2 regions of the Paenibacillus sp. FSL R7-0216 genome follow, and region 1 is predicted to be linked to the other one. Evidence: riboswitches for the same ligand, from Rfam matches in the RefSeq annotation. Region 1 holds a riboswitch; the other holds the start of a gene.
The links. A riboswitch is a leader RNA that binds a small molecule or an ion and turns the genes downstream of it on or off. The one in region 1 is predicted to bind cyclic di-AMP.
Positions count from the first base shown of each region.

Region 2: it holds a riboswitch for cyclic di-AMP, as region 1 does, so the genes downstream of both, MKZ15_RS06560 (KamA family radical SAM protein) here and MKZ15_RS00145 (3D domain-containing protein) in region 1, are expected to answer to the same signal.

Region 1 covers NZ_CP150222.1:31,185-34,959, reverse strand. Annotated here, with positions in the region: gene yabG (sporulation peptidase YabG) at 1-5, opposite strand, end outside; gene rsmA (16S rRNA (adenine(1518)-N(6)/adenine(1519)-N(6))-dimethyltransferase RsmA) at 30-926, opposite strand; gene rnmV (ribonuclease M5) at 932-1,477, opposite strand; gene MKZ15_RS00145 (3D domain-containing protein) at 1,670-2,806, opposite strand; cyclic di-AMP (ydaO/yuaA leader) riboswitch at 3,244-3,455, opposite strand; gene MKZ15_RS00140 (TatD family hydrolase) at 3,661-3,775, opposite strand, start outside.
Region 2 covers NZ_CP150222.1:1,518,176-1,521,950, reverse strand. Annotated here, with positions in the region: gene MKZ15_RS06565 (HAMP domain-containing methyl-accepting chemotaxis protein) at 1-1,528, shown strand, start outside; gene MKZ15_RS06560 (KamA family radical SAM protein) at 1,603-2,754, opposite strand; cyclic di-AMP (ydaO/yuaA leader) riboswitch at 2,922-3,064, opposite strand; gene MKZ15_RS06555 (cobyric acid synthase) at 3,088-3,775, opposite strand, start outside.

The DNA.
Region 1 (3,775 bases):
CCCATCGTATGGGCGACAAGAGGGAATGGTTACACGCGGAGTTCCTTCAACCCGGCGTCCAGTAGCGTATCGCTCAGCTTCGCAAACTCATCCAGGCTTAACGTCTCGGCCCGCCGGGAAGACTGGATACCGGCTTCCTCCAGAAGGTTCTCCAGTCGCTCGCGCCCCTCTTTGGGGAAGAAGCGGCTCTTGAGATTGTTGGATATCGTCTTCCGTCTCTGGGCAAAAGAGGCCTGCACCACCTCGAAGAAAAACGCCTCATCCTTAACGGCCACAGCCGGCGTCTTCCGTACGGTCAAGCGGATCACCGCGGACTCCACATTCGGCTGCGGAATAAATACGCTGTGCGGCACCGTGCAGATCAGCTCCGGTACGCTATAGTACTGAACGGCGATGCTAAGGCTGCCGTAATCCTTGCCGCCAGGAGCAGCAGCCATACGCTCAGCCACTTCCTTCTGGATCATCACGACAATATGCTCTAGAGGCAGCTTCTCCTCAAGGAGCTTCATCAGAATCGGCGTCGTCACGTAATACGGCAGATTAGCCACTACACTGACGCCGTTCACCCCGCCGAATTCGGCAGCGAACAGCGCTTGAAGATCCAGCTTCAGCACGTCCCCATGGATCACGTTCACGTGCGAATAGGGCTCCAGCACCTCTTCCAGGATCGGAAGCAGACGTTGATCGATCTCCACCGCCGTTACCTTACCTGCTTCCTGAGCCAGTTTTTCCGTTAACGCGCCGATACCCGGTCCGATTTCCAGCGCGCCCTTGGTATCGTCCAGGCCGGCTGCCGCGACGATCTTCCCGAGAATGTTCTGGTCGATCAGAAAATTCTGTCCCAGGCTTTTTTTAAACGAAAAACCGTGCCGTTGAATGATCTCCTTCGTTCGGCGCGGCGTGGATACCTCTTCCCTTATGCTCATGCTCCTTAAACTCCTTTGCTCTCCAACTCGGCCAGCGCGGCCGCAAACTCCTCGCGGGTGATACGGAACACCGATAACCGCTTGTACAATTGCTTCCCGTTGCAATACCCGATGCCTAGCAGCTCACCTAGCGCTTTCCGTCGCGCAGCAGCCTGCGGGTGAACGATTAACCCCGCACTCATCAAGTCTTCCCAGTCGATCGCGGCCTCTACTCCCGGCGCTTCGCTGCGGACTCGGGACAGCGCCGTGCGGATCGCCTCCGGTGAGGCGTTCTCCACGCCGATGTCGCCCCGCTTCGTGGCCTCTGCCTCGGGAAGGAACGCATGCTTGCAGCCCGGAACCCTTGCCGCCACGATTTTGCGAATCCGCTCCCCGGCATGGTCCGGATCAGTAAAAATAATGACCCCTCGGCGCTCCTGAGCCAAAGCGATCTTCTTGAGCGTCACTTCCCCGATGGCCGAACCGCCGGTCTCAATCGTATCCGCCTCCACGGCTCGCTTGATGGCCACGGTGTCATCTCGGCCCTCCACCACGATGACCTCTTTGATCATGGTATCTATTCTTCCCTTCGTGCTCTAGCTTATCTTTTTTGTTATTAATGATGTTCAAAAAGTCGACTTTTTGAACTTCCTTGCAAGAATAACAAAAAGAAGAGGATAACATCCTCTTCTAATCCACTGTCTTATTCATCATCCTAATACTATCTCATTCCCTCTGCATTGTAAAACAAAGAGAGTCGAGAGTTAATTCAATTCCGGCTTCGTCGGGCCGATGACGTAAACGGTACGCCCCTTCTTCCGGCCGAAGTTCTTCGCATCCTTCAGGGTATCGTAATAAACATCCATCTTGTTCCCATCAATAGCCCCGCCGGTATCCTCCGCCTTACGGAAGCCGATCCCCTCGATGTATACCCACCAACCGAGTGGAACGACGTCCTTATCAACCGCGATTGTTCTGCCTTCGGTCACGCGGGTACCGGAGGCCGTGCGGGTGCCAATCCCGTCTTCTTCCGCCGAATAGGCGGTCAACGTGACGTTTTTAAGTATCTTTTTATATTCAAAAGAGACGCCGCCTTTGGTCGTCAACCCGCTAATGTTCACCGCATTTGCGGTACGGTTAATGCTGGCCGACAGAACGGCGGTTGGCTTCTTCGTGCCGACGGCAACAACCTTCGGCTGGGCCTTTTTAGTGACCTCTTTGCCGAGCCATCGCTTTGTCACGAACTTTCCGTCCTCGTAAGTTTTCTCAATGTTGTGAATGACCAATCCGGCATTGCCTTGCTGAACGACCTTCGTCGTGCCTTTCAGCAGATTGGCGTCCGACGTTTTGACCACGCTAAAAGGCACGGTCTCCTTCGTCTGCACCGTTTGCTTACTCACCCGAACAATCTTGACGTCCAGGTTCGCGGTAACTTTACTGTCCAGTGTCGGTGAGACCTTGTCATCTTGGTCCAATGTGACGCCGATCTCGGACAATACGCCTTCTACTTTGCTTTGTGTTGTGAAGTGAACCTTTTTCATGCCGTCCACGCTCACGTTTACCGGCTTTGCGCGTACGATGACAATGCGGTCACCGTTCTTAAGCGAGCTGTCCAGCGGAAGCGATACGGAATCCTTCGCGCTGAGTTGAATCGATTGCTCCTCCAGCAGATGGGCTACGCTGGATTTATTCGTCTCCACCGATTGGACGCTGCCGTCCACAATCAGGGACACTTCTTTATGTGCCTGGCCAAACAGCCAGATTAGGATGATGATGAATACCGCGATGGTCAGAACGCCGACGAGCGCAATCTGACGTAAATTCTCATGCTTCCATCGCATTGCGTAAGACATGCTGGATGAGCGTGATTCATGGGTCTCCTCTTTGCGGAAAATGCCCATTTCTTCCGTCCTCCTTCATAGTCCCGCCGTCTAGGTCGATGCATGATAACGATTGACGTGACTACAGTTACTTTTTACAAAACGACTATGGTTGTCAAAAAAGTCATCTTTTGATCACGAAGTAAATCAAGAAGTTGATTCGACATCGAATCTTGAATTCACCCGGGCCTTCCGTTGCTCACGTACCCCTATGTACGCTCCGCTACTCAGTCCCTAGTTTCATCCAACCTTCTCGGTGCTGAAAACCTGACTTTTTGACTCTTATTGAAATACCAAGCCATTTTGCATCCTGATCCAGTCTTCTTGCGTACGTCACCTCCTGTTTACCAACAGTATGATGACCCTATTACTTTTATTCAAAACAAAAGAAGCCCAAAGAAAGAGTTAGAGGAACTCCTTCGTGGCTTCCTGAATGTCTTGGTGTAATAGCTGCACGAGTGACCTCTCTTATACGCTTACGAGGTTAGCTGTCGGGTTCGGGCGAAAGAGAGCCGCCCTTTCTCAGTTCATTCGCTCATGGCGCAATGACCTCGAATTCACCCCATAGACCCTGGAAAGAAATCAAATACCGACGCGAGAGGCTTGCCGCCAACCGCTGCCTGTATCGGTTCCCCCGTTCTCCGTGAAGGAGATTCAGCGAGACTGGTTCATGGAACCAAGTATCGTTCAATTTGTCCATCCAGAACGCACTAAATCGATACTGAAAAAATTCTATCCTGTTTCGATGCATGTTGTAAAGGACGAATCAACCACGTTTTTTTAAAAAAATGGTTAAAAAAATGTAATGATCTCGGTTTTAACGGTTAAAAAGCATTAATCTTTCCGAAATCCTCTTTTTTTCATCCGATTTACTCTTAAATCCTCGAGATTCCAAATCGTTCCATTGCATTTCGGGTCGTAATTTCGGCGATTTCCTCAAAAGTAACCCCTTTGAGCTCGGCAGCCATTTCCGCAACCAGGCGGACATGC
Region 2 (3,775 bases), 1.5 Mb from region 1:
TACACAGGATATCTTCAAGCGGCTGGATACGACCCAAGCCCTGCAATTACTTAGCGGGAAAGATAATTCACGTTTTACGGTGGAGACGTATTTGACGAAAAGTGCCAAGGACTTTAATTTGAGCACTGCTTATCTGCTCCAGATTCAAGAGGATGGCGCTGCCGTTTTGGCCGCGAACGAGAATTCCGGCATGAAACCGGGTGACAAGTTGGATCTCCAACCGGCCATGTCCGAGGCATCTAAAGGCGGGGTACAAATCAGCGAGTTATATTCCGACCAATTCGGCTCGCACAAAACAGCCTTTATCGCGATCCCCGGCAGCAAAGCGATGTTGGCCGTAGGCCTTGACGCCACCTTCATCGATCAGAAGAAGGACCAGATTTTATACATATGTATCGGTATCACCCTGCTCGTCATTATCGCGGGAATGGCGGCGGCATACTTTGTCAGCGCGCGAATCACAAAACCGATCAAGAAACTGGTGGCGATTACGGAAAAAATGGCCGGCGGCGATTTCCGCCAAACGGTCGAGGTGAAGGGAAATGACGAAGTTGCCCAACTAGCCGGCAGTTTCCTGACAATGACCAATCAGCTTAAGGACATGTTCGCCGCTGTCATGGAAACGTCTCACGCGGTCGTAGGCGGCTCGGAAGACTTGTCCCGATCGGTTATAACGTTTGAGGATTTGATCTCGCGTTCGGGTGCGGCCACTCGGGAAATCGAGACTGGCAGCATCACGATTGCCTCCGCCGCAGCTGAAAACGCCCGGGCGATGGAAGAAATTTCGCAAGGCGTGCAGCATATCGCCGCTTCGTCCGGCGAAGTCACCGAACGGATCGGACAAGCTGCCGATGAAGCTGGCACCGGCAATACGTTGGCCCAGACGGCCGTGATGCAAATGCAGAACGTGGAAGATGCAGCCAATCGGACGCTCGAGCATATTCGCACGTTAAACGATCGCTCCGAATCGATTTCGAACGTTGTAGGAACGATTACCGAAATCACGAAGCAAATCAATATTTTGGCCCTCAACGCAGCGATCGAAGCCGCACGGGCCGGCGAGCACGGGAAAGGATTTGCTGTCGTAGCGGAGGAAGTTCGCAAGCTGGCCGAGCAATCCCGCCTGGCGATGGAGGAAATCGGGGAGAATCTGCTCAGCATTCGAGAAGAATCGGAAAATTCCGTCAGCGCGATGCAGCGCGCTAGCGAGGAAATCGTCTCCGGGACCGAGCGCGTGAAGCAAGCCGGACAAGCCTTCGAACAATTGACGGAACTCATTCAGAACGTCAACTTGACGATCCAATCCGTTTCGGCATCCACGCAGGAGGTGTCCGCCGGAACCGAGGAAGTGACCGCTTCCGTTGAAGAGTCGGCGAATATTACCGCTAAATCGTTGGCCAATATGGAGCAAATCGCCGAATATTCGCAGCAGCAGCTCAGTGAAATGGAAAGCCACGCCCGAACAGTTCGTTCGCTGCATGAACAGGCGTTGTCGCTGCAAGAATCGATTGCGAAATTCCGGATTTAACCGGAGTTTAGAGAAAAAAAACGTACCCTTACTGCCTCCCTTTTACGGAGCCGGCGGTCAGGGTACGTTTTGTTTTACCCGGTAACGGACATTTCGTTGAAGGAGACGGCTTCGTCTTGCCTCCGCTCCGGTTTCCTCCAGTAGGCTTCGTTGCCCGGCAGGTCATCGAACCAAGCAGCCTCGTCCGGACAAGGCAAAATCATGAACTTGCCGTAATCATGGTCTCGCGACTGATGATATTTGAGATAAGCCTGGCCGTCTTCGATTGCGAGGATTTCGATTTTTCCCGAAGAGTGACTCATCGACAAGCGCACGCGCTTGCCCAGGCCCGAAGTGCGGGCCTTCGCTTCCTCAACCAGCTGGTACGCCCGTTTCAGCGGAATGACAAAATCGGCGTTTCCAGCTACTGGCCGGTTGATGAAGAAATAGTAGGGTGTGACGCCTGCCCAGGACAACCGATCCAGCAATTCGCCAAGCACGGCCGCATCGTCGTTAATGCCTTTGAGGATCGGCGTTTGATTGACCACAATAGCCCCGGCGTCGTGCAACGCCTGAAAGCCTCGTTTGGCCTCAGGGGTCATTTCGCGCGGATGATTGATATGCGCCATAACATAAATACGTTGGTCTACGGTGGAGAATTCCCTGATCAGATCCAGCAGCTCCGGATCTTCATAAATGCGCATGGGATTAAAAACGGGGATTTTCGAGCCGAGGCGGATGATTTTCACATGTTCAATGGCTCGCAGCTGTTCGAGTATAGTACGCAGCTTCCTCGTAGCCAGGATCAGGCTGTCACCGCCGGTCAATAAGACGTTGTTGATCTCGGGATGCTGAGCGATGTACTCGATGCCGGGCGTCACATCCGACATCGCCTCCTTCACATCGTTGCGGAACAAGCGTTTGCGGAAGCAATAGCGGCAGTAGGAGCCGCAAACCTCGGAGACGATCAACAGAGCGGTCGTCCGGTATTTGTGCTGACAGCCGGGAACCGCATAGTTCGTCGCCTCGTCGGAAGCGTCCCAACGCCCGTATTCCTTAAGCTCTCCCGTATTCGGGATCACCAGCTTGCGGATCGGGTCTTCCGGATCGTTCCAGTCGATCAGATTCAAATAGTAATCATTTACCCGAAAGACGAATTTGTCCGTAATCGGTTTCAATTCCTGACGCTCCTGTTCGGACAATTCGCTCACCTTGGCGATGTCGGTGATGTACTTCGGATTTGCCATAATCATCTCCTCCTTAAATGGGATCGATGCGTAAAGAAGTAGCGGTAGCGGGAAACCTTGCAGTGAATGCGAGTACTCCGCCGAATGCTCGGGTCATATCCCTTGAGAAGCACAAAAAGACCCCGCTCAAATAAACAGGGTCATTAGTTGATGACTGAACATATTTAAGATGACCCATCCACTGCAAACGAGGTTAGCTGACGGGCTCGGGAAAGATGGTTCCCTACGTTAAAACTAGCAACGATTCGCCCCAAAAAATGGTTCCCCCGCTTTTCGACTTTACTCATCGAAAATTAAGCGTACTATCATGCTACCTTAGAATCGCCTGATTTGTCAAAGCTTACCTTCTTCCGCGCTCGGCCGAATTCCGGAAATTTCGTAGACCAGGTCCATCCGCAAATGGCAGCGGACTACATCAGCCAGCCGGTTGAAGGCTTCTTCCTTCCGCGAGAAGGACGCAAAAGTGGTGCCCAAAGGTTCCAGTCCTTTGCTTGTACGAAGCCCATCCAGCCAGGCGCGCCGCCAGGTATCATTGTGGAACAAACCGTGCAGATACGTTCCGAACACTCTCCCGTCGGCTCGGACTGCGCCTTCCGGATGTGGGGCGTCCTCCGCTCCCCCCTGCGTGGGCTCCATCCCTTCGGCTTGTAACATAAACAAAGGACTGATGTCCCGAAGGAATTGGGTCTCGCCAGCATGGATCTCATAGCCTTCTATCGGCAATCGACGATCCGAAGGATGCAGCAGAACTGGCAGGTTGTCTATCGTTTGGCCATAAACGCGAACGGTCCTTTTGCCCGGAATGAAGGTTGTTGTTAAAGGTAGCAAACCAATTCCTATCGCCGTTCTCACTTGTCCGGATTCTACCGCGTCTGGATCATGCAATTGCTCTCCCAGCATTTGATACCCACCACAAATGCCGACAAGCTGGGCTTGGGTATTCCCTTCGATCAAACTGCAAATTGCTCCCTCCAGCCCTTGCTCCCGCAGAAATGTTAAATCCCCGATCGTATCCTTGGTT